DNA from 3 places in the Catenibacterium mitsuokai genome. Region 1 is predicted to be linked to each of the others. Evidence: a T-box and tRNA genes for the amino acid it is inferred to sense, from the RefSeq annotation. Region 1 holds a T-box; the other regions hold tRNA genes.
What was found. A T-box is a leader RNA that pairs with one kind of tRNA and senses whether it is charged. The one in region 1 lies ahead of tyrS (tyrosine--tRNA ligase), so its partner is inferred to be a tRNA-Tyr.

Region 2: it has a tRNA-Tyr gene. The T-box ahead of tyrS (tyrosine--tRNA ligase) is inferred to sense a tRNA for this amino acid. The anticodon was not compared.
Region 3: it has a tRNA-Tyr gene. The T-box ahead of tyrS (tyrosine--tRNA ligase) is inferred to sense a tRNA for this amino acid. The anticodon was not compared.

Annotation. Positions count from the first base shown of each region.
Region 1 covers NZ_CP102271.1:1,495,337-1,503,574, forward strand. Annotated here, with positions in the region: gene pnp (polyribonucleotide nucleotidyltransferase) at 1-1,501, opposite strand, end outside; gene rpsO (30S ribosomal protein S15) at 1,603-1,869, opposite strand; gene ribF (riboflavin biosynthesis protein RibF) at 1,953-2,882, opposite strand; gene truB (tRNA pseudouridine(55) synthase TruB) at 2,882-3,715, opposite strand; gene tyrS (tyrosine--tRNA ligase) at 3,756-4,982, opposite strand; T-box leader at 5,015-5,213, opposite strand; gene NQ499_RS07665 (ClC family H(+)/Cl(-) exchange transporter) at 5,246-6,811, opposite strand; gene NQ499_RS07670 (LacI family DNA-binding transcriptional regulator) at 6,900-7,904, opposite strand; gene NQ499_RS07675 (YtxH domain-containing protein) at 7,906-8,238, opposite strand, start outside.
Region 2 covers NZ_CP102271.1:116,068-124,305, forward strand. Annotated here, with positions in the region: gene NQ499_RS00585 (ABC transporter ATP-binding protein) at 1-280, opposite strand, end outside; gene NQ499_RS00590 (ATP-binding cassette domain-containing protein) at 273-2,234, opposite strand; gene NQ499_RS00595 (hypothetical protein) at 3,408-4,358, shown strand; tRNA gene NQ499_RS00600 (tRNA-Gly) at 4,428-4,501, opposite strand; tRNA gene NQ499_RS00605 (tRNA-Glu) at 4,537-4,612, opposite strand; tRNA gene NQ499_RS00610 (tRNA-Asn) at 4,615-4,689, opposite strand; tRNA gene NQ499_RS00615 (tRNA-Gly) at 4,706-4,779, opposite strand; tRNA gene NQ499_RS00620 (tRNA-Tyr) at 4,786-4,870, opposite strand; tRNA gene NQ499_RS00625 (tRNA-Thr) at 4,873-4,948, opposite strand; tRNA gene NQ499_RS00630 (tRNA-Val) at 4,974-5,049, opposite strand; gene NQ499_RS00635 (MBL fold metallo-hydrolase) at 5,268-5,852, shown strand; gene NQ499_RS00640 (sensor histidine kinase) at 5,890-7,014, opposite strand; gene NQ499_RS00645 (response regulator transcription factor) at 7,011-7,706, opposite strand; gene NQ499_RS00650 (CTP synthase) at 7,863-8,238, shown strand, end outside.
Region 3 covers NZ_CP102271.1:747,887-756,124, reverse strand. Annotated here, with positions in the region: gene NQ499_RS03805 (glucose-6-phosphate isomerase) at 1-240, shown strand, start outside; gene NQ499_RS03800 (3-hydroxyacyl-CoA dehydrogenase) at 434-1,372, shown strand; tRNA gene NQ499_RS03795 (tRNA-Gly) at 1,623-1,696, opposite strand; tRNA gene NQ499_RS03790 (tRNA-Lys) at 1,703-1,778, opposite strand; tRNA gene NQ499_RS03785 (tRNA-Gln) at 1,787-1,862, opposite strand; tRNA gene NQ499_RS03780 (tRNA-Tyr) at 1,870-1,954, opposite strand; tRNA gene NQ499_RS03775 (tRNA-Thr) at 1,957-2,032, opposite strand; tRNA gene NQ499_RS03770 (tRNA-Val) at 2,056-2,131, opposite strand; gene NQ499_RS03765 (hypothetical protein) at 2,478-2,813, shown strand; gene NQ499_RS03760 (HEAT repeat domain-containing protein) at 2,837-4,297, opposite strand; gene NQ499_RS03755 (5-formyltetrahydrofolate cyclo-ligase) at 4,364-4,891, opposite strand; gene sufB (Fe-S cluster assembly protein SufB) at 4,884-6,290, opposite strand; gene sufU (Fe-S cluster assembly sulfur transfer protein SufU) at 6,293-6,730, opposite strand; gene NQ499_RS03740 (aminotransferase class V-fold PLP-dependent enzyme) at 6,714-7,946, opposite strand; gene NQ499_RS03735 (SufB/SufD family protein) at 7,949-8,238, opposite strand, start outside.

The sequences.
Region 1 (8,238 bases):
CTGCAACCTTGAAGTCCATATCACCAAGATGGTCTTCCATACCCTGGATATCAGTTAAGATTGTATAGTTTTCGCCTTTTTTAACAAGACCCATAGCGACACCAGCCACTGGATTACTAATTGGAACACCAGCAGCCATTAAAGCCATAGTTGATGCACAAATAGAAGCCTGTGAAGAAGAACCGTTAGATTCTAATACTTCAGCAACAACTCTGATTGTATATGGGAATTCTGTTTCAGAAGGAATAACCTGTCTTAAGGCTCTTTCACCTAAAGCACCATGACCAATTTCTCTTCTACCTGGAGAACCCATTCTTCCTGTTTCACCTACACAATATGGTGGGAAGTTATAGTGATGCATGAAACGTTTCTGATCTTCCATTCCAAGACCATCAATCTTCTGTACTTCACCTAATGCACCAAGTGTGCAGGCAGATAATACCTGAGTTTCACCACGAGTGAACATAGCAGAACCATGTACACGTGGTAATAAATCTACCTGTGCGTCTAGTGGACGTACTTCATCTACTTTACGACCATCAGGTCTTACTTTTTCTTCAGTAATAAGACGTCTTACTTCTTCTTTTTCAAGATCACCAAGAACCATCTTAACCTGTTTAATAGTCTTATCGTGTTCTTCAACAGTTGCATATTCTTTTTCTTCAAAAGATTCTACAACCTTAGCATCTAATTCATCAATAGCAGCATATCTTTCAAGCTTACCAGGAATAGAAATGGCTTTGATCATTTCTTCCTTAGCCATTGCTTCTACGCTAGACACAATGTTTTCATCTAATGCGAATAGTGGAACATCAATCTTTTCCTTACCAACAGCTTCTACAATCTGTTCCTGGAAAGCGATTAATTCCTTAATCTTTTCATGACCGAACATCAATGCATTTAACATTGTTTCTTCGTCAACTTCTTTTGCATCAGCTTCAACCATGTTAATAGCATCCTTTGTACCTGCTACTTCAAGATTGATTTCACTTCTAGCCATATCTTCAGGTCCTGCGTTGACAGTAAATTCACCATCAATTAAACCTACGTTAACACCTGCAATTGGACCATTGAATGGAATATCAGAAATACATAATGCAATTGATGCACCAAGCATTGCTGCCATTTCTGGAGTTGCTTCCTGATCAACTGATAGTACAGTATTAACAACCTGTACTTCATTTCTGAAACCATCTGCGAATAATGGACGAATAGGTCTGTCAATCATTCTTGCAGTTAATGTACCATGTTCACTTGGACGGCCTTCACGTTTTAAGAATCCACCTGGAATCTTACCTACAGAATATAGTTTTTCTTCATAAGTTACTGTTAATGGGAAGAAATCTACATCTTTTGGTTCTTTCCCAGCACATGCTGTAGAAAGAACGACTGTATCATCATATCTTACTAAACAAGAGCCGTTTGCCTGTTTAGCCATTTCACCGACTTCAACCTGGATTTTCTTACCATAGAAATCCATACTAAAAATTTGTTTTGCCATAAATTCACCTCATATTCCTAAAAATTATATCATAAATCAACTATTACACAAACAATTATTTGATAGAGACATGAAAAAAAGCCCCATAGGGCTTTTGTTTCTTATCTTCTTAATCCTAACTTATCAGTTAAAGCTGTATATCTGTCAAGATCTTCACTCTTAAGATACTTTAATAAGTCTCTTCTCTTACCGATCTTCTTTAAAAGACCTCTGTTAGAATGATTATCCTTTGGATGCTGTTTGAAGTGACCGTTTAACTTGTTGATATCAGCAGTTAATAATGCGATCTGAACTTCTGGAGAACCAGTATCCTTTTCTACGCGACCATATTCAGCCATGATCTTAGCTTTTTCTTCTTTAGTTAACATTATGTTTTCCTCCTAAATTATATTCTTCGCAATATCCAAGCTAGATGTAAGAGGTACAAATATCCTAGACATTGTTGCAAGGCTTATTTTACACTATTTTGATATAAAGTCAAATACTTTTTCATGACTTGACTTAAGTATTTCTTATCTTCTGTTAATTGTGTTTTTAGTCCTTCTAATCCATTAAAAACAGTTTCTTCACGCTTATATAAATAAAAAGTAACCTCTACTTCTTTACCATACACATCTTCATTAAAATCAAAGACGTTGACTTCTAAGGAAAGACGACTAATATCATTGAATGTAGGATTCATACCAATATTCGCCATGCCTATATAATAACGATGATTGATTTCTACAATTGTGCCATATACCCCTCTTTTAGGTAAGTATTTCATACCATAATCAATATTCAATGTAGGAAACCCAATCAAGCGTCCTCTTTGTTTACCATGAATGACTGTTCCCTTTACTTGATAAGGTCTATCAAGCAAAGTATTGACTTCTGCAATCATTCCCTGATCCATCAGTTTCTTAATAAGAGTTGAGGATACTTTTTCCGTTTCATTATACATAACAGCATCTTTCACAATAAGATCAAATGACTGTTTTTTCAGATCTTCTATATTACCGCTGTTATGATCACCAAAATGGAAATCATAACCACATACAAGTCTTTTCAAAGGAAGCTTATTTAAATATTCATCAATAAATGCCTGTGGACTTAATGCTGCTACTTCCTTAGTAAAATGAATAACAAGGAGATAATCAATCCCCATTTTTTCTAGAAGTTCTTTTTTCTCTTCTAGAGTGATAATTGATTGTCTCTTTTCACCCTTTAAGACACATAAAGGATGCACATCAAAGCTCATGACAGCTGTTTTTGTTTCTCCTTTATATTTCAATACTTCATTAATCAAAGACATATGACCAAGATGTAAACCATCAAAAAAGCCAATTGCAAGAGAAAGAGGTTCTTTTAAATTCGCCTCTTCCATTTTTATGACCTTCATTAGAAAAGCCCCCTCAAGCTCTTTAAAGCGCCTTTACCATCTGGGCCATATATTGCAAGTAACTTACCTTCCTTTGAATAAACAGCTACATTATGATCTATGTCACTCTTGATTTTCTGACCAGTCATGACAATTCTTTCATCTGCGACAATAGAATCATAATAAGAGAATACTTCTTCTAACGGAATCACTGGTCCATTGTTTTCTTCAAGTTCTTCTAATGTCACTGCCTGATCAATAGTGAAATGCCCTGACTGATTTCTTACTAATGCCGTCATATGGGCAGGATAGCCTAAGGCCTTCCCAATATCTACACATAAAGAACGGATATATGTTCCTTTAGAGCACTTAACATCTATAGTTATTTCATCATCATGTGCATTGACTAAATCAAGTTTATAAATAGCTATTGGTCTTTCTGGAACTTCTACTTCTATACCTTCTCTGGCATATTCATAGAGCTTCTTACCATTAATTTTAATAGCTGAATACATCGGAGGCTTCTGCATAGAATCTCCTTTAAAAGAAGATAGTACTTCATCTAGATGATCATAACCAGTAAAAGGCTTAGTTTCTAGAACCTTACCCTCAGAGTCATATGTATCTGTCGCACTGCCAAGTTTAAGGGTCGCACGATATTCTTTTTCTTCACTCATTAAAAACTGCATTGCTTTAGTGGCTTTATTAATACCAACAACTAAAACACCCGTCGCCATAGGGTCTAGTGTGCCACAATGTCCTACTTTTTTAGTATGCATAATACGTCTCACGCGATTAACGACATCATGACTTGTCATACCCTGTGGTTTATTAATTAAAATAATACCATCCATCTACTCACATCCTTCCTAAAAAAAGCAGACTATTGTCTGCTTAGATATGATTAATAACGAAGTACTTCTTCTTACCTCTTCTAATAACAGTCACCTTGCCACCAAAAGCATTATCTTTTGATACAACAAACTTTTCATCAGTGACCTTTTCACCATTTACAAGAACACTTCCACCTTTTACGAACTGTCTTGCTTCACGATTACTAGAAGCGGCACCTGCTTTTACTAATACATTTAAAATCTGTTCATCTTCAGTGACATCAATACTTGGCACGCCATTGAAGCACTGTTTTACCTGTTCATAAGTCATGCTCTTGATATCACCACTGAACAATTTTTCAGAAATATTGACAGCTTCTTCATAAGCATCTGCACCATGAATGAAAGTAATAACTTCTTTCGCAAGTGCTTTATGTGCTTTTCTTAAGTGTGGTTCATTCTTATTTGATTCTTCTAATGCTTCAATTTCTTCTTTAGATAAGAAAGTAAGGTATTTTAAGTAATCGATAACCTTGCTGTCTTCACTATTAATGAAGAACTGATACATTTCATATGGTGAAGTCTTTTCTCTGTCTAACCAGATTGCATTTCCTTCTGATTTACCAAACTTAGTACCATCACTCTTAGTAAGTAAAGGCATAGTGAATCCATATGCTTCATCACCAGTCTTCTTTCTAATTAATTCAATACCTGCAGTGATATTACCCCACTGGTCCTGACCAGCAACCTGTAAATCACAGCCCTTGTTTTCATGTAGGTAATAGAAGTCCATTGCCTGCATAATCATATAAGAGAATTCAGTGAAAGTGATTCCTTCATCTAATCTTCTTTTGATAATATCCTTAGATAACATGTAGTTGATATTAAAATATTTACCATAATCTCTTAACCAGTCAATGAAATTTATATCCTTAGACCAATCCAAGTTATTAACTACTTCAAAACCGAATAAGTCTTCAGCCTGTTTCTTTAAGCAGTCAAAGTTATGCTGTACCTGTTCTTTTGTGATCATTGGTCTTTCAGTTGTTGGCTTTGGATCCCCAATCTGTCCAGTTGCACCACCGACCAAAAGAATTGGGTGATGACCTGCATCCTTTAATCTCTTAGACATTAAGAAAGATGAGAAATGTCCAATATGTAAAGAATCCCCAGTTGGGTCAGTACCAATATAGAATGTCATTCCTCCTGCATTTAATTTGTCTTTTAAGTCTTCAGAACTTACATCTTTAATGAGGCCACGCCACACTAATTCATCATAAAATGTCATAATTTCCTCCTATAATATAAAAGAGAATCCATCCAAAGGACGAATTCTCGCGTTACCACCTTTATTCATGTCATAGACATGCTCTCTTGTTGATAACGGTGCACTCACCGTCTAGACTTTGCATCTAGAAGCTCCAAAGTGTATTCATTCATACTGCTGCTCTTATTTTCACCAGCCATAAGTTCTCTAAACCAGCGCATATGAATTACTTGTCTTCTTCATCACAATTAAAAGTCTACATGAATTCATGATGTTTGTCAATATCAGCTTGTAAAGACACTTTCCAACATCAGCTTCGTTTCATCAAGATGGAATGCATCAACTAACACAATAACACGGTCTCCTGAAATAAGCTTTGTATCCCCTTTTGGAATGATTTCTTCTCCACCACGAATAACGGAAACAATCAAGCTACGACGTGGTAGCTGTAAATCCTTAATATAGTGATCACAGGCATTTGAACCAAAGCCAACTGTATAGCCAATGAGTTCCTTACTATCCGCATATTCATCCATAGAATGATAAGGCTGATTGTTTAAAAGATTTGTTAAAAGACTTTCATAAATTGGTTCACTATGTAAAAGATTGGCGACATAATAAGAAACAAATGAAACAAGTGCAATTGGTAGGAGCATCTTTAAAGTTCCACTCATTTCAGCTATTAATACAATACCAGTAATCGGTGCTCTTACAATGGCACTAAAGTAAGCAGCCATTGCCATAATAATGAAGTTCATAAAATACTCAGAAGGAACGCCACACATAATAGCAACCTTACCTACACTTGCACCAATGAGACTTCCAAGAATGAGTAATGGGAAGAAGATTCCCCCAGCCGCACCTGAACCAAATGAAACACACGAAATCAATAATTTTAATATAAATAATAAGACAAGAGTAGATAAAACAAGATTTGGTTCATTGAGATATTCTACAAGTTTATGTCCTCCACCCATGACAAGTGGACAATAAAATCCTAAAATTCCAGATAACACCAAAGGTATAATGACTCTTTGATGTTTTTTCAAGGATGGTGTTTTCTTATAAAGTTTAATAGTTCCCATTGTAACCTTATTATAGAAAGCACCTAATACACCAGCGACAATACCAAGAATAATAACCCAGATATAGTTCTTCAAAGGGAATGTTTCTTTAATTGAGAAAGCTAAAGTAGGTGATAAACCAAAGATATTTCTACTTAAGAAATCCGCAGTAATAGATGCAATCATCACAGAAACAAGTGCACTTGTAGAGAAGTTCTTATGAACTTCTTCCAAAGCAAACATGATACCTGCAAGAGGTGCATTGAATGCAGCCGATAAGCCAGCTGCGGCACCTGCTGTCATTAAATAACGTTCTTCCGTTTTTACACGTTTTCCTTTTTTCGCAAGAGCTTTACCAATCATACCACCAAGCTGGATACTTGGACCTTCTCTCCCTAATGATAAGCCGCCTACAAGTGCAAGTGCACCTGCACAGAATTTCGCAAGTAAGACTCTCCACCAGCATTCATCAATACGTCCCTGTACTTCTGCTTCTAGCTGTGGAATACCAGAGCCTCCAATCATAGGTTCCCACTTTAAAAAGATTGAAATAATAAGACCTAATACAATAAGGCCAATGATCCACAAAGGCCAATAAGACACGTTATGTGCAACAAAGTCCCTTATAGTAAAATAAATAGATTCTGCATTTGATAAAACAAGACGATAAACGATGCAGACAGCACCTGACACGATACCAACAAGTAAACCTTCATAAGCCAAGCGCTTATTGAGTTTACTTCTTTCTCGTAATACATTTGCAGTATCAGACTGATTTTTAAGCATATATAATCCTCCCAGTAATTATATTGACCGATACTATTTTAGCACAATCTAAACCAGTAAAAAAGGATGCCTCAGCATCCTTCTTTCGTTATTTAGTTGTATCACGCTTAATGAATGCATAGTGCATTGGTACTTCTGCTTCATCAATTTCTTCATGATTTAAAATCTTTGTAAGAAGTCTGATTGCGATAGCACCCATATCATATACAGGTACATGAATAGTAGTAAGAGGTGGACGACAAATAGTAGCATAACTTGTATCCATCATACCAACAACCTGCATATCTTCAGGTACATTGATACCATGATCAATTGCTGCATTGACAACAGCGACTGCTTCCTTGTCATAGCCTGTTAAAACAACATCATGCTTATGAGTATCAAAATATTCCTTTAATTGAGGATAACTTTCTTCATAATGGTTAGAAACATCCACAATATAATCTTCAGGAAGTGTTTCACCACTATCTTTAAATGCTTCTTCAATACCCTTCGCAAAATCATTTAAGTCAACTAGGTTTTGAGTCGCTCTTACAAAGCAGATATCTTTTTTGCCCTGTTCAATGAATTGTTTTGTCATATCATAAGCGATGCTCTTTGCGTCAACATATACAGAACAGATATCTTCATCAGAAATCTTATATCCAACAACAACTGCAGGAATACGGTATTTTTTAATGAGATCAATTTCTTTATCAATACAGTTATTATTGAATAATACTACACCATCAGCACGTGACTTAATAACCTTTTCAATAACTTCTTCAATAGGGTTACCTAAACCAAGTTCATCAGTTGTATACATAATGATATTGAAGTCTAAAGTACGTCCAGTATCTCCAATACCACCAATCATATCTTTTACATGTCCAAATAGTGACTGTGGGAATACAACTGCAATAGTTGTAGTTTTACTAGTTGCAAGACCTCTTGCAATCTGATTAGGCTTAAAATCGAGTCTTTTAATTGTTTCAAGTACACGTTCTCTAGTTGCAGGCTTTACAACATTTGAACCATTAATTACTCTTGAAACTGTTGCAAGTGAAACATCAGCTGCTTCTGCAACATCATAGATTGTTACTTTCTTCTTCATACTAGTCCTTAATTTCCTCGATCATTTCATCTAGCTGTTTTTCAACATCATCAATTTGCTGATCAATCACATCTTCATCAATCATGGCAGCCTTATCATTAATCATTGTTTTCACTTCATCGATTTTCTGATTCACACGTCCAGTTACTTCTACAACTGAACCTTTCACCTTATCAAATTTTTCACTAGATTTTACTTTTTCTGCTAAAATTTCTAACTTTTTCTGTACTTCATCTACTTTTTCTTTAGTAGTTTCTTTAAAATCATCAGGATCAAATTCATCTACTGACTTTTTAATATTTTCAATTGTTTCTCCTAATTTAGCTTCAACATC
Region 2 (8,238 bases), 1.3 Mb from region 1:
CCATATTCTCTCTAATGGTCATGTTATTGAATAATGTACTTTCTTGATGTACATAACCAATCTTTTCTTTCCTTGTAGTAAGAGGGTCATCAATAGAATGACCCTCCATTAAATAATCACAGGCTAAAGGGGCTACAAGTCCTAATTGATTCAATAAGGTTGTCTTACCAGTACCACTTTTTCCTTTGATTGTAGTAATGCTGTTGTTAGATAAGGTGATGCTGGCATCATCAAAGATTACTCTATCAAATGTGATAGATAGATGATTGATGTTAATCATGATCCGTACTCGTTACCATTATTTTATTTGTAATATAGAAGACTAATGTAGTCACAACAGCACTTACTAAACCTATAATCATCTTGATTGAATTGTTTACTAACGCAAACTCACTTGATGAGAATAGTCTTAAACAGAAGGAAAGAAGAACAGTTATAAACAGGAATGTAGACATAAACTGTATATCAACCATATGGATGGATTGAATCTGTTTCTCATTTAAATCAAGTTCTCGATATCTTATATATTCTCTTGATTTATTATAGAGGATTAAGAAAACAACATAGGCAATAAGACCAACAACAGTATAGATGAGAATCATAGTCTGAGTATTCTTAGAATCCTTTTGACGCATCTTTGCTGTTTGTTTATAATCGTCACTTTGTATATAAGTAACGATGTTTGGAGATATCTTATTGAGTCCATTTCTTACCTGGTCTACATAACTTGCATTTTTACATTCGACAGCATAAGTTGCAGGAACATAATCAACAATATGCTCATTTAAATCTTCATATAAATTAATTGAAACATTAGTTGTACGATATTTATTTATAATAGAGTTCGCAAAGTCATTATTTAAATAGACTTTAAATGCGTTATTTCCTGTAAAGTCATCTTGATCTTCATTTGATTTGATAACACCATAGATTTTAATGGATACTCTTTTCTTCTGATACACAGGATGTCGTGTAATTACATCATAAGATTTTTTCTGTAATCCATTTTGATCACCATATCGTCTAGTGTCACTACATTCTGTAGAACATACGGGTACACCTATATCCATTTTCATAGTTACAGGAAAATCTGAATCAGTTAATTCTAACGTTTTCATAAGACCTTCGCTTATATAATTTTTGTTTTTATCACCAAACTGACCTTTTATATAGCTTGATACAACAACATTATCATCAGTAGAATACTCTTTACCCTTGACTGACATATATGCAAGTAAATTATCATCCTCGTCATTTCTTGTATCATAATTACGAGCTGGGAACTGATAATAGCTTGTTATACTTTTAACTCCTTTGATAGATTGAATAGATTGTATTTCTTGAGGAGTCATAGAAAATCCTTGGTCATATTCCATGAATCTATAACCAGAAGGTAATTCGTTTCTTGTAATGTATTCTTTTCCTGTATAGATAATTTTACTAGTCAAGTTATCCATCATAGATGCTGTATTCTTGTTTGTCATATATAGTTCTATACCAGAATATAAAGTCATATTGATAATAACTAAGCACAACAAAGCATATAACAGGATACTGAACTTTTCTTTCTTACTTTTTACATGTGCAATCTTTTTAGGGGTGAATTTCTGTGTTACTGAAAGTGGTTCACCATTAATTTCAGTATCTTTAATACGAGTAAATTGAAGATTCTCAATTAAATACTTGATATCCAAATACTCATCAAATTCTTCATCATGAATAGTAAGAATAATAACACGATCATGACTATATTCTTTTAATAACTTCATGATTGAATGTTTATCTTCATAATCTACAGAAGATAAAGGTTCATCTAATATAATACAAGGACTATTAGAATAAACACTTAAGGCTATCATTATTCTCTTCTTTTCACCTAAGGAACAAGAGTCATATTTCTGTGATAAGCTGGCTTTAATGTTTAAATTGTTGAATAGTTCACTTATTACATTTTGATCATGCTTTCTATTATATATAGATTCTATTAATTTAAATTGCTGCGCAATAGTAAGGTCTTTTTTTAATAATGCATCCTGGTTTCCATAGAATATAGAAGTGGCATTATTCACCATAGAGTCTAGATGAATCTGTTTAGATATAATTTTTAAAAAAGTGGTTTTTCCACAGCCACTCTCACCTGCAATACCTATAATACCAATAGAAGGAGCAATGAAATTGGCTCCTTCGAAGAGTATTCTATTAGTTTTGTATGTGAAATTATTTAATTCAATCATTTAGTTCTCACCGTCCAATTGTCTAATTTTTTAAAGTCGCCTACGGTTGCAGTTACATATGCACTAGAATAATAAGTATCGATTTTTGTAACATAAGTGTTAAATTTTTTCTAAGGGACATTTATGTTTCCATGCCACATCTCCACCAGATACTTTCTTTGATATATATGATATAAACTTGAAATACCGCATAAATGTCAGCGCTAACATAATTATAATATATATATATATATATATAATGTAAACATAAAGGGACAGTGAATTATAAAATTCACTGTCCCTTTAAAATGATCAGTTATATATACCTTATGAATACAAAAAGTAATTCAATAATAGCAACTATGATATATGTGATGGTCCAACGTTTCTTCGTTTTTTGGGATGACTGTGGTCTCATTTGGTTAGGTATTATAAACAAAAGAGTACAAACAACAATATATCACGCACCAGTAATACCATTTAGATATTTTGAACAATACAACAATAATAATATAAAACAGTTTGTAATTGCGTAAGGCAGATTCTGTATGAATTTATTTTTCACGATATCCACCTCCTTCTATAATCGTTAATTATAGAACATAACAACCAATAAACACTGCAAAAATCACGGCTATGATAGTAAAAACAAACCATCCAATCTTAGTTTTTTTAGATTCAGTTTTATCTAAATAAAAAGGTAAACCGTTCATCATTATAAGAAAAATAAGAAAGTATGGTGCTATACGACTTGGTAAAAATCTAGAACAATATGACAATATACATATCAACACTGTGATTAAATATAAAGGTTTTTTAGGCAAAAGTATAGATTTGATTTTATTCATAACAACCTCTCTTTCATAATTAGTGACCACTAACCGAATTATATATTCTATTTGAAATATGTCAATACATTACTTATATCATGATTGATAATTCTAAAATGAAAAGTTAAATTTCACTGTAAAAAGGTCAAAGTTGTGTTTAGTCTTTCATGATTTTCTAGTTGATTGTCTGCAAGTATATAGTTATTGTGATGTCTGTTTCTTTATTCTATGAAAGGTTAATTATTATGGCAAAATTAAATAAGAGTCTGTATCTAACAGGCGTTTTGTGATTGTATGTGTCATAAACCAACATATATAATATATATGAAGAGGTATTCCAATTGAATAAGAAGGAGGAATGGCTATGAAAAAGTTAATTCAATTGTTGGTGGTACTCTGTATTTTTGTATTAACGGGCTGTAAAACAAATAAAGAACGTTATCTATCTATTACAACGAGTGGATATGATAAGAAAGGGAACGTAGTAGTGAATATCTATGAATATTCATTATCTACTAAGAAAGTGACTAAAAAGTATACTTCTTCTAATCCACTTGGTGTTTATTCTAAGTCTAATAATGCTGTATATTATGTTGAAGAAGATAATAGTGGTGATCATCTGTATGCTTATGATCTTGATACAAAGAAATCTAAAAAGTTATCTGGTGGATTAACCGCAATTAACAGAATTATTCCTGTAGAGAATAATATCTATATATTAGGCGTAGAAAAAGGTCAAAGATCACTCAAGCCTTATCGTTATAATATAGAAACAAAGAAGTTCAGTAAGATTAAGGCAGAAGAGGGTTTGGATTTTGATCATATGGTCTATGATGTTTTCAATCATGATTTATATCTATGTGCAAGTAATCAAAAAGAAGAAGATCAGGCATTAGAAGAAGCAAATGCGGGTAGGGGAAGTAAGTATATTGCACCTAATACGCATATTTATCGTTTGAAGAATAATCAACTCAAACGTATCTATACTACAAATCGCAAGTTAGTCTATAGAATGCTTCCAATGGAAAATGGAAATCTTACATTTACTGAAAGTGACAGCATACCAGCTTGGAATCCTCAATATCACACATATACATTAGATACAAAAACAAATAAGAAAAAAGCTGGGATTAATATTGATGAAATTATGGATGTAACACAGTACGCTTGTTTTAGTTCTTCTCATCAGATTATTCTTCTTGGCTGCAAAGATAAACATCAAGGAATATATACATATGATATTGATTCAGGTAAAACTGAATTATTGTATGAATCTAAAAATGAATTAATTAATAGTTTTGAATTATTAGAATAAATAAAAATACCCACAGCTGTGGGTATTTAGATAATAAAAAAATAGACCTTAGTCTATCTTCTAATCGTATGGAGCGGGTGATGGGAATCGAACCCACGTAGTCAGCTTGGAAGGCTGAAGTTCTACCATTGAACTACACCCGCAAATGAAAACGATCTTTCGATCGTATGTTGAGAAATGGTGACCGGTACGGGATTCGAACCCGTGAATGCATGCGTGAAAGGCATGTGAGTTAACCGTTTCTCCAACCGGCCACTGGCGCTTGAAGAGGGATTTGAACCCACGACCGATCGGTTAACAGCCGATTGCTCTACCGCTGAGCTATTCAAGCACTTTTAAATATAAAATGGAGCGGGTGATGGGAATCGAACCCACGTAGTCAGCTTGGAAGGCTGAAGTTCTACCATTGAACTACACCCGCATGGAATGGTGGGGAGAGACGGATTCGAACCATCGAACTCGTAGAGAACTGAGTTACAGTCAGCCGCGTTTAGCCACTTCGCTACCTCCCCACTGGTGCCGACTAGAGGAATTGAACCCCCAACCTACTGATTACAAGTCAGTTGCTCTACCAATTGAGCTAAGTCGGCATGTGAAGCTAAATTTTAATAAAAATGGTGGAGGTTAACGGGCTCGAACCGCTGACCCTCTGCTTGTAAGGCAGATGCTCTCCCAACTGAGCTAAACCTCCAATATTCTTGGGATATACCGGCCGTTAGACCGATGCTTAAGTGTTAGTGCCATATCCCAACCAAGCACGCTCATATAATATACCAAGTGTTATGCGATTCGTCAACAGGTTTTTATAATTTTTTTAACTAAATTTAATTTTTTTTATTTTTTGCCATTCTATCGCACTGTGCAATAAGAAAAGTTATAATTGAATAAGTGATAAAGGAGATATAAAAAATGGCAGAATTATTGTATCAAGGACATGGAAGTTATCGCATTGTGTCTAATGAAGGTGTAGTGATTTATGTGGATCCTTATGCAGGTGAAGGTTATGATATGCCTGCAGATATTGTGATTGTAACGCATGAACATAGTGATCATAATCAGGTTGATCTTGTTACATTAAAAGATGATGGTGTGATTTTAAGACATGGAGATTTATTTGTGGATGGTGAATATCCTATTAAGAAGATCAAGAAAGTAATGATTGAAGGAACACCTGCAGAAAATAAGAATCATACAAGAGAAGAATGTGTTGGTTTTATTATGACTGTTGATGGTATTACATTATATGGTGCAGGAGATACAAACTATTATCCTGAAATGGAAAGCTTCAATGATTTAGATTATGCATTATTACCAGTAGATGGTATTTATAATATGAGTGCACAGGAAGCAAGTCGTTGTGCACATGTAATTGATTCTCGTTATTTTATTCCTATTCATACTTCACCTACACAATTATATGATGAAGATATTGCGAAAAGCTTTAAATCACCTCATGCTTTATATATGAAGCCAGGTGAAAGGTTGAAATTATAGTCCAAAATGAAAAGACCACTTGATGTGGTCTTTTATGTTAGTTCTGATCGAAATATCTGTTGAATTTGACGATGAATGTTGTAATTTGATCATCACTTGTAACAGAAATATCACCATGATGAAGGTCTACTATATTCTTAGTGATTGCTAGTCCTAAGCCAGTACCACCTGTTTTAGAGTTTCGTGATGAGTCTGTACGATAAAATTTATTAAATAGAAGTGGGATATCCTCTGATGCAATAGTATCACCATGGTTGATGACTTTAACAGTTGCATATTTCTCATCACCGGATACTTCTATCTTTAAATCGGTATTATGATAGCCATACTTGAGTGCATTAGAAATAAGATTATCAAATACACGGGCTAATAACTGACCATCTCCCTGAACATAGATATTCTCTTCAGGTAAATCTACTATTGGTGTAATATTACAGTCTTTAAATGAAGGATAGAACTCGTCTGTCATCTGCATGATTAATCCAGATAGATTAATCATACTCTTATTCAACTTGATATCTGCATTATCAAGTTTAGTGAATTCAAAGAGGTCATCCATCATTTCCTGTAGACGTATTGATTTCTCATACGCAATGCCAGAATACTTATGTACATCTTCTTTAGATAAAGCTGTATCATCTTTAATCAACTCAAGATATCCTACAATAGTTGTAAGAGGTGTTCTCAAGTCATGGGCTACGTTTGTGATTAATTCATTCTTCTGTCTTTCTGCATTACGTTCTATATCTAATGCAGCTTTTTCTTTTTCTTTTAGCTTTTCACTTTCTTTTTCTTTCGCAAGCAATGTTTTTGATAAGACATTGATGTTCGCAGCAAGAGAACCTAATTCATCATCATATTCTACTTCACACTGTACACCATAATTGCCACTTGTTACCTGCTGGATAGAGCGTCTGAGCTTTCTAATATATTCAATTGTGAAATCAATCAGTTTAAAGAAGATTTCTACAAAGACAATAAAAGAAATCGCATAACATAATGCATAACGCATTTCATTAGGTACCGCAATAGGAATAATTCTATCAAATATAATTCCTAGAATAGAATAAATAAGAAATGCGACAAGATAACTTAATGTGATATTAATCAACAAACGCCATTTAAAAGAAGAAATAAACAGCTTTCTTAGTTTCTGCATCATAACTCGAACTTATAACCAATGCCCCAGACAGTAATAATATGTCTTGGTGTACGAGGCTGTCTTTCAATCTTTTCTCTTAGTTTTCTAATATGTACCATGATGGTATTGTTGGCATGTGTTGCTTCTTCATGCCATATTTTTGTATAGATATCTTCAGTAGAGAATACTGTACCAGGATGTGAGGCAAGTAATACTAAGATTTCATATTCGATCTTAGTTACAGCTACTGGACGATTATCTACAGAAACCATCTTCTTATTTGTATCAATAAGAAGGTCGTTGGCCTGAATAATAGAATTATCTACACCAATAGGCTTACTATATACCTGATAACGTCTTAATTGTGACTTAACACGTGCCACTAATTCCATTGCATTAAAAGGTTTTGCGATATAATCATCAGCACCCTTTAATAATCCTTCAATCTTATCCTGGTCAGCTGTCTTAGCTGATACAAAGATAACTGGGATATTGTACTTTTCTCTGATCATCTCTAATGCTTGTATTCCATCTACTCCAGGCATCATCATATCTAGAATTACAAGATCAATCTTGAACTTTTCAAGATCACGTAATAATGTATACGCATTATAACGCTTTTCAACATGATAACCTTCTTGACTTAAATAAATTTCAATAAGATCACAAATTTCTTTTTCATCATCAATAACTAATATACGAGGTGTTTCCATATGTTTATCCTCCCAAGCCATATCATAATATAATTAATTAATAAAATAAAGAAAAGAATTGCATACGACGGGGGAATTTGCTATAGTTGTAAAGGGCACAAACGGGTCTTCCGTAGGTGCTTTTTTTTGTTTAATATAGAGAAAGAGGTGAAGAGAATGGCAAAATTCATATTTGTCACAGGTGGTGTCGTATCAGGTCTAGGGAAAGGTTTAACAGCTGCATCTTTAGGTAGAATATTAAAACAAAGAGGATTAAAAGTATTCATGCAGAAACTTGATCCTTATATCAATGTGGATCCAGGAACTATGTCTCCTTATCAGCATGGTGAAGTTTATGTAACAGCTGATGGTGCAGAAACAGACTTGGACTTAGGTCATTATGAACGTTTTATTGATGAAGACTTAAACAAAAACTCTTCAGTTACAACTGGTAGAGTATATAGCGATGTAATTTCTAAAGAAAGAAGAGGGGATTACTTAGGCGCAACAGTACAGGTTGTTCCTCATATCACAAATGCGATTAAGGACAAGA
Region 3 (8,238 bases), 750 kb from region 1:
TATGTTAACCAGAAAGCATGTGAAGGTACTATTGATGCCCATGTAAATGTTGGTAACGTACCTAACATCCAGATCACTCTTGATCATGTTGATGCATATAGCTTCGGTTATATGGTATACTTCTTCGAAAAGGCTTGTGCAATGAGCGTTTACCTATTAGGTGTTAACCCATTCAACCAGCCAGGTGTTGAAGTTTACAAGAAGAATATGTTCAAGCTTTTAGGTAAGCCTGGATATTAATAAGAAATCCCGCAATCGCGGGATTTTTTTGTACAATGTGATGAGTTTGTAAGAAATTGTGATGTTTTTCACAAAGTATAGTAGATAATCTCTTTTTAATCAGTATAATAAAAGTTAGATAATGTTTAAAAAGATAGTAGTGAAGCAGAAGAAATTTTTCTTCTGTTTTCATTTTACTAGAAAGGAGACAAACATGAAGAACATTACTATTATGGGTGGCGGCGTTCTGGGATCACAGATTGCATTCCAGGCAGCATATTGTGGTTTTGATGTAACAATCTGGTTAAGAAGTGAAGGCAGTATTGGACGTACACAGCCTAAGCTTGATTCTATCAAGCAATCTTATATTGATGCAATTAATCTCATGGATATTGATAAATCTATCAATACATGGTGTATGGGTATTGCAGGCTATGATGATTTTGATAAGGAGAACTGCCTAGAGAAGGTAGAACGCGCTTATTCTACAATCAAGCTAGAGCTTGATATGAAAACAGCAGTTAAAGATGCTGATTTAGTCATTGAATCTATGACAGAAAATATGGAAGCTAAGAAGGATGTCTATACAAAGATGGCTCCCCTACTTCCTGATAAGACAATTCTAGTGACTAATTCTTCTACTATGCTTCCTAGCAAATTAGCTAAGTTTACTGGTAGACCTGATAGGTTCCTTGCCTTGCACTTCGCAAATACGATTTGGAAGAATAATATGACAGAAGTTATGATGCAGAATAAGACAAATAAAACATGCTTTGATGAAGTCATGAAGTTTGCGAAAGAGATTAGAATGATTCCATTACCTGTCAATAAAGAAAAGTCTGGTTACCTACTCAACTCTATGTTGATTCCATTATTATTCTCAGGTATGGATTTAATGGTCAATGGTATCTCTGATCCTGAAAGTATCGATAAAGCATGGACTTTAGGTACTGGTTCACCTAAAGGGCCTTTCCAGATTCTTGATACAGTAGGATTAAAGACTGCTTATGAGATTGTAGGTATGTATGTGAAGATTCCTGGCTTCTTAGCGCCTTATAACTTCAAAGGCATGCATAAGATGTTGAAGTCTTATATTGATCAAGGTAAATTAGGATATAGTACTGGTGAAGGATTCTATAAGTACAAAAAATAAGTAACTAGGCTATAATAAATGCCAGGAGTTTACACTCCTGGCATTTATTTTTACATCGTATCCAAAGTGATTTTTTCCAAATCAGCAAATTCATTTTTGCATCAATTGCTACTGCATCCTCAGAGATTTCCTGTTCATATTCAAAGATTGCCTTGTCATTGCGATTTGATTTGCTAATTCAGCGCTCCTATTAAAAAAATAGTTTACAGGTACAAAAAAAGTCAATCCGAAGATTGACTTGTTCATAAGTTGGAGCGGGTGATGGGAATCGAACCCACGTAGTCAGCTTGGAAGGCTGAAGTTCTACCATTGAACTACACCCGCATAGGATGGTGACTCGCAGGGGATTTGAACCCCTGACCCTCTGATTAAAAGTCAGATGCTCTGCCATCTGAGCTAGCGAGTCAAAAAAGATGGCTGGGATAACTGGATTCGAACCAGTGAAATGACAGAGTCAAAGTCTGTTGCCTTACCCCTTGGCTATATCCCAATAAAGATGGTGGGGAGAGACGGATTCGAACCATCGAACTCGTAGAGAACTGAGTTACAGTCAGCCGCGTTTAGCCACTTCGCTACCTCCCCACTGGTGCCGACTAGAGGAATTGAACCCCCAACCTACTGATTACAAGTCAGTTGCTCTACCAATTGAGCTAAGTCGGCAAATATTGAGCTATAAAATAAAATGGTGGAGGTTAACGGGCTCGAACCGCTGACCCTCTGCTTGTAAGGCAGATGCTCTCCCAACTGAGCTAAACCTCCGCTGCGGGTACTATATTATCATCATATTCGCTCTAAGTCAACAGAAAATAGAAACTTTTTTGTAGTTTTGTATATAGGTATATTTGATTAAATGACTCTTTTTCTTATTTTTGTTGAATTTTTCAAGTTTTTTTCTATTTCATTTGCTTTTTGTTATAAGAACGATTACAATTTAATTGTATCTGGAAACAGGTACATTTTAAAGGCTCTTGGTTAAGGCCGCTCTCAATGACACATACAATTTGCTTTCCTTATTCAAGAGCTTTTATTGTGTCATGGGAGCATTTTTTTATTTGACAAATACTCTAATAGAGACTATATTCATTTAAAGCAGAGAGGTGATAGTATGCAAAGATTCACGTTCGATGATGAAGATGACTCTATTAAGGATACTAAGAGAGAGAATTCTATTCAACAGGAAGAAAAAGAACCTGAAGTTAAAAAAGTTGTTAAGACAAAAGTGAAACATAAGAGATCACATTCTTTACCTAAACATACTAAAACGAAGGTAAAGTATAAAGAGAAATCACATCCTGTGATGACTTTCATTAAGACTTTCATATTATTCGTATTACTTGCAATTATATTAGTGGCACTTGCGTTTGGTATACGTTTTTATTTAGATAACCCAGAAACAGTGAAACAGTGGTTCTGGCAAGGTTATCGTTATTTATTCAGATAGAAAAAGAGGTCCTCATGGGGCCTCTATTTGTTTACCTGAATAATGAAGAAATAAGCCATTGTCTTACCTCTAGGCACATCATAATGTTCTATGAGTGTAAGATAGTCTGAATTAAGTCTTAAATTCTTCTCTACAAGAGATATTTCAGTTGTATAGATAAATACATACCCTTCTGGTAAAACGTGTCTGTGGATACGTTTAAAGAAATTATCATAGACATTCTTTAAAGCACGTGTATCTTTCATCTGTGCATAGGTAGGCATATCAGTAAAGATTTCATCAAACATTTCATTATTCACAAAACGGTTGGCATCTTTATTTACAAAGTGGATTGGCTGATTCGCCGCAATCGCATTCTTCTTAGCTGCTTCTAAGCCTTCTCCATAAATATCTAATCCCATGGCAAACTTAACTGGTTTAGCCATACATCTTTCAATAAGTGTAACACCACTACCACAGAATGGATCTAATACACGAGAATGCATACCCATATAAGGTTTAGCCACTTCCATAAGTGTTGCAGCTACATAAGGCTGCATTGAGTTAGAAATAATTTCACGTCTATAATTAAAGCGTGGATTGTCTAATGAACTCAACTTTAAATAAACATTGACTGTTCCAGGCCTTAATTCTCTAATTAATAATTCAATATCGTAATCAGATGTTACATTCTGCAAGTATGAAGGCATCTCTTCAATAAGTTCTTTTACTATATCATTGATGACAGCTGATTTCTTTTCTCTCATCTGATCAACTAAACGATAATAAAAGCATCCTTCCGCATCATACAAACGATGAAGCACATCCACTAAGTTACTTGACGCAATACGTTTACCAATTAAATGTCCATCCTGAGGAAGTCCTGAGCAGCCTGATAACGGGAAAATCATTTCTCTATAATTACGTAAACCTAGAAGGTCATAAATAGCCTTTGTACGGACTAATACGCCCTGTCCGACCGGTTTATAACGTAAATGTTTCACTTGTTCAAAGAGTGTATATTGATAATAAGGAAGTGTTGTAAGAATAACATCGACTTCTTTATGCAATAAACGGATTGATTTCTTCTTATGATAAGAATATGAACGAATCATCGGATTTAATACTTTTAATTGTGCTTTGATATGCTTGCTGTCTACCACTTCAGAATTCATGAGTTCATTCTGTATTTCCTGTAATTCCTTAATATAAGGCTTACAGTCATAATGACTCATTCCTTTCAAATAGGCATCCTTCACAAAATCCTTTTCTTCATTCTTATAAGCATCTAAAAGAACAGATGCCATTAAAGGATTCTTTGTATAGCCTAATAATAGTGCCGCATTCTTTCTTACCTTAGGATCTTCATGAGTTAAACAGTCACATAGTTTTTCTACAATAGGACCTTCTAATGTATCAGTTGATGTCATTGAACCTTTTAATTTTATTAGATTTTGACGCAGATCAGTGTCTGCGAGAATATTCTTTACAACATTTTTTTCCATATAAAACACCTCATAATCATATCTATTATATCAAATTCATCCCTTTGTTACTATAAAAAAAATGTCTTAGAAGACACCTTTTTGTGTAATTATGTAATTAAGTGGTACATCAAGCAAGTGAGGATGAGTATTTTCTACTTCCTGAAAATCAAATGCCAGGCCAATCGTTATAGCATTGGTCTTTTTTAAACAGCGATCATAGAAGCCACGGCCATAGCCAATACGATTATGATTTGCATCAAACATAAGTAATGGTACTACAATCACATCTAAACCCTTAACATCCATATGTTCATTAGTAGAAGGTTCCAATATATGAAAAGCCCCCTCTTTTAAATCATCCATACTATATATTCTCTGGAAATCCAGTTCTTCTCCTACACATTTTGGTACATAGATTTCCTTTCCTAACATATATTTCTCAATCAAATGAAGTGTATCCACTTCATGGCGATATGACATATAAAAGCCAATTCTTTTCGCATTCTTAAATGCAGGCATTTCTTCTAGATAAGAGGCAATTCTTTTTGAATAAGAAAGAAACGTCTCTTCTTCTAAATCGAGACGTTTCTTAATCATCTGTTTTCTATCCAATAGCATCTTCTGACATATCAAGCTTAATAAGCTGATTTAATTCAACAGCATATTCCATAGGTAATTCTCTGCTGAATGGTTCAATGAAGCCCATGACAATCATTTCTGTTGCCTGTGCTTTAGTGAGACCTCTGCTCATTAAATAGAAGAGCTGATCTTCTGATACTTTAGATACAGTGGCTTCATGTTCAATAATAGAATCATTATTAGCCATGATATTTGTAGGTACTGTATCACTTGTAGAAATCTTATCTAGAATTAATGTATCACATTCTACCTTGCTCTTACAGTCATAAGCATTCTTGTTATGACGGACAAGTCCTCTATAGTTTGTCTTACCACCATTTCTGGCAATAGATTTAGAAATGATCTGACTTGATGTATGAGGTGCTGCATGAATCATCTTAGCCCCAGAATCAATGATCTGACCTTTATCCCCTACTGCAATAGTAATAACTGTGCCCTTGGCTCTTTCTCCTGCAAGAACGCAACAAGGGTATTTCATAGTAACAAGTGAACCGATATTACCATCCACCCATTCCATTGATCCACCTTCCATAACTTTAGCACGCTGTGTTACTAGGTTATAGATATTCTTAGACCAGTTCTGGATTGTTGTATAACGACAATGTGCATTCTTGCCGACAATAATTTCTACAACACCAGCATGAAGTGAATCTTTAGAATATGAAGGTGCTGTACATCCTTCTACATAATGGATATCGGATCCTTCATCTACAATAATTAAAGTTCTTTCAAACTGTGCCATACGTTCAGAATTGATTCTAAAATATGACTGTAATGGCTTATCTAATTTAGTATGAGGTGGTACATAAATAAATGATCCTCCTGACCAGACAGCCCCATTTAATGCAGAGAACTTGTTATCATAATATGGAATAACAGTATCAAAATACTTCTTGAAGATTTCTGGATACTGTTTTAATCCAGAATCAATATCCAAGAAAATAACACCCTTCTCTTTGACTTCTTCAAGCATATTATGATAAACAACTTCAGATTCATATTGAGCACTTGCCCCTGCTAAGAACTTCTGTTCTGCTTCAGGAATACCTAAACGATCAAATGTATTCTTGATTGTTTCTGGTACTTCTTCCCATTTATCTGTTTTAGTGTCTGATGGGCGATTATAATATGTATAATCGTCAAAATCCATCTTAGATAAATCAACACCCCACTTAGGCATCGGCATCTTTAAGAACTGTTTTAATGACTTGATACGATATTCAGTCATCCATTCTGGTTCTTCTTTAATGGCTGATATTTCTCTAACGATATCTTCATTTAACCCTTTAGGTGTCTTGAAGACAGATACATCCTCATCAGGATGATCTTCTATCACTTCAGCTTGTGGAATATTAAGATTCTCAATAGCCATCTCTATTCCTCGCTTCCTTCTAATAATTTTAAGAATCCAGTCCAGCCTAGAGTCGCACACTTAATACGATTGGCCTGCTTATGCGTATTCTTAAACGCAATTGCTTCTTCAAGAAGTTCTGGATCATATTCTTTTTCATAAATCATATGCATATAGTTATCCACAATATGCGCTGCTTCTTCTTTTGTCTTCCCTTTAACTAGTTCAGTCATGATAGAAGTAGAGGCTGTACAGATGGCACATGCTTCACCATCAAAACGCACATCTTCCACTACATCACCATTAAACTTAGCCTGGACATCAATATCATCAATACATGTACTTGAATCCATATTGACTTTCTGATATGAATCATCATCTACAAGTCCATGGTTTCTAGGATTCTGATAGTGGTCCATAATAATTTCTCTCATGATCATTGGATCATCCAAAGAATGCATCAAGGAAATCATCTCCTTTCTTACATGCTTCAATAAACTGATCAATTTCTTCTTCAGTGTTATAGAAATAGAAAGAGACACGACAAGTTGTTCTTACTTTTAAGAACTCGTCTAAAATCTTTGCGCAATGTTCACCCGCTCTAACCGCAATACCATAAGTATTAAATAAGCTGGCTGCATCCTGCGCAAATACATCTTTAATATTAAAGGCAATAGCACCTTCTGAGTTTGGATTATATACAGTGACATTATCCAACTGAGACATCTTCTCAATCGCATAATGACGTAATTCTAATTCTCTTTGACGAATATTGTCCATACCGATGCTCTGTAAATATTTAACAGCTGCACCTAAGCCAATCACACCTTCAATATGAGGTGTACCTGCTTCAAATTTATATGGTGGTTCCTTTAGTGTGACAAGTCCACAGCTGTTATAGCGTGAATTAGATCCTCCGCCAAAACGTGTCGGCTTTGTTTCTTCTAATAACTCATATTTACCATAAAGAACACCAACACCTGTAGGACCACACATCTTATGACCTGAGAAAGCTAAGAAGTCCACATCATCACGTACAACATCTGTGACGATATGTGGTACACTCTGTGCCCCATCTGCCACTACAATAATACCCTTAGAATGAGCATATTCTGTGATTTCCTTGATAGGTACTTCATAACCTAATACATTTGTCACAATCGCAAGTGAAATAATCTTTGTATTCTCTGTTACAGCCTTCTTGACATTTTCTAATGTCATACGACCTTCTTCATCGAGTTCAATATATTTCACAACAGCGCCTGTTTCCTCCGCCACATCAAACCAAGGTAATGTATTAGAGGCATGTTCTGCCACATTCAAAAGGATTTCATCACCTGCTTTTAAATGTGTTTTGGCATAACCATTTGCAATTAAGTTAAGTGAATCCGTTGCACCACTTGTAAATACAACTTCCTCTTTTCTTTTAGCATGAATAAAATGCTGAACCACTTCTCTCGCTTCTTCATAAGCAACATCCACCTGATGAGATAAATCATAATCTCCACGATGGGCATTTCCTGAATAGCTGGATAAATATTCACATACTGCATCAATCACACATTGAGGCTTTAATGTAGTCGCACCATTATCAAAATAAATCAGTGGCTTGCCATGCATTAATGTCTTTCCATCCAACATCGGAAAGTCTTTTCTTGTATCCTTACAATTTACCATAACTAAGCACCTACCTTTGATAACGCCAATTCAAAACGTTCCTTAATCATCTGATTATCTACAACTTCGACTACTGGCATTAAATAACCATATGTAATCAACTGCATAGCCTGACGTTTAGTCAAGCCACGTGACTGTAAATAATAAAGATGTTCTTCATCCATCTTCCCTACACCAGCTGCATGAGAAGCCTGGACATCATATTCATCAATATATAAGAATGGATTTGCACTTGCATAACATTTTGGATCAAAGACAATGATCTTATTTGTCTGATGTGAGGCTGAACCAT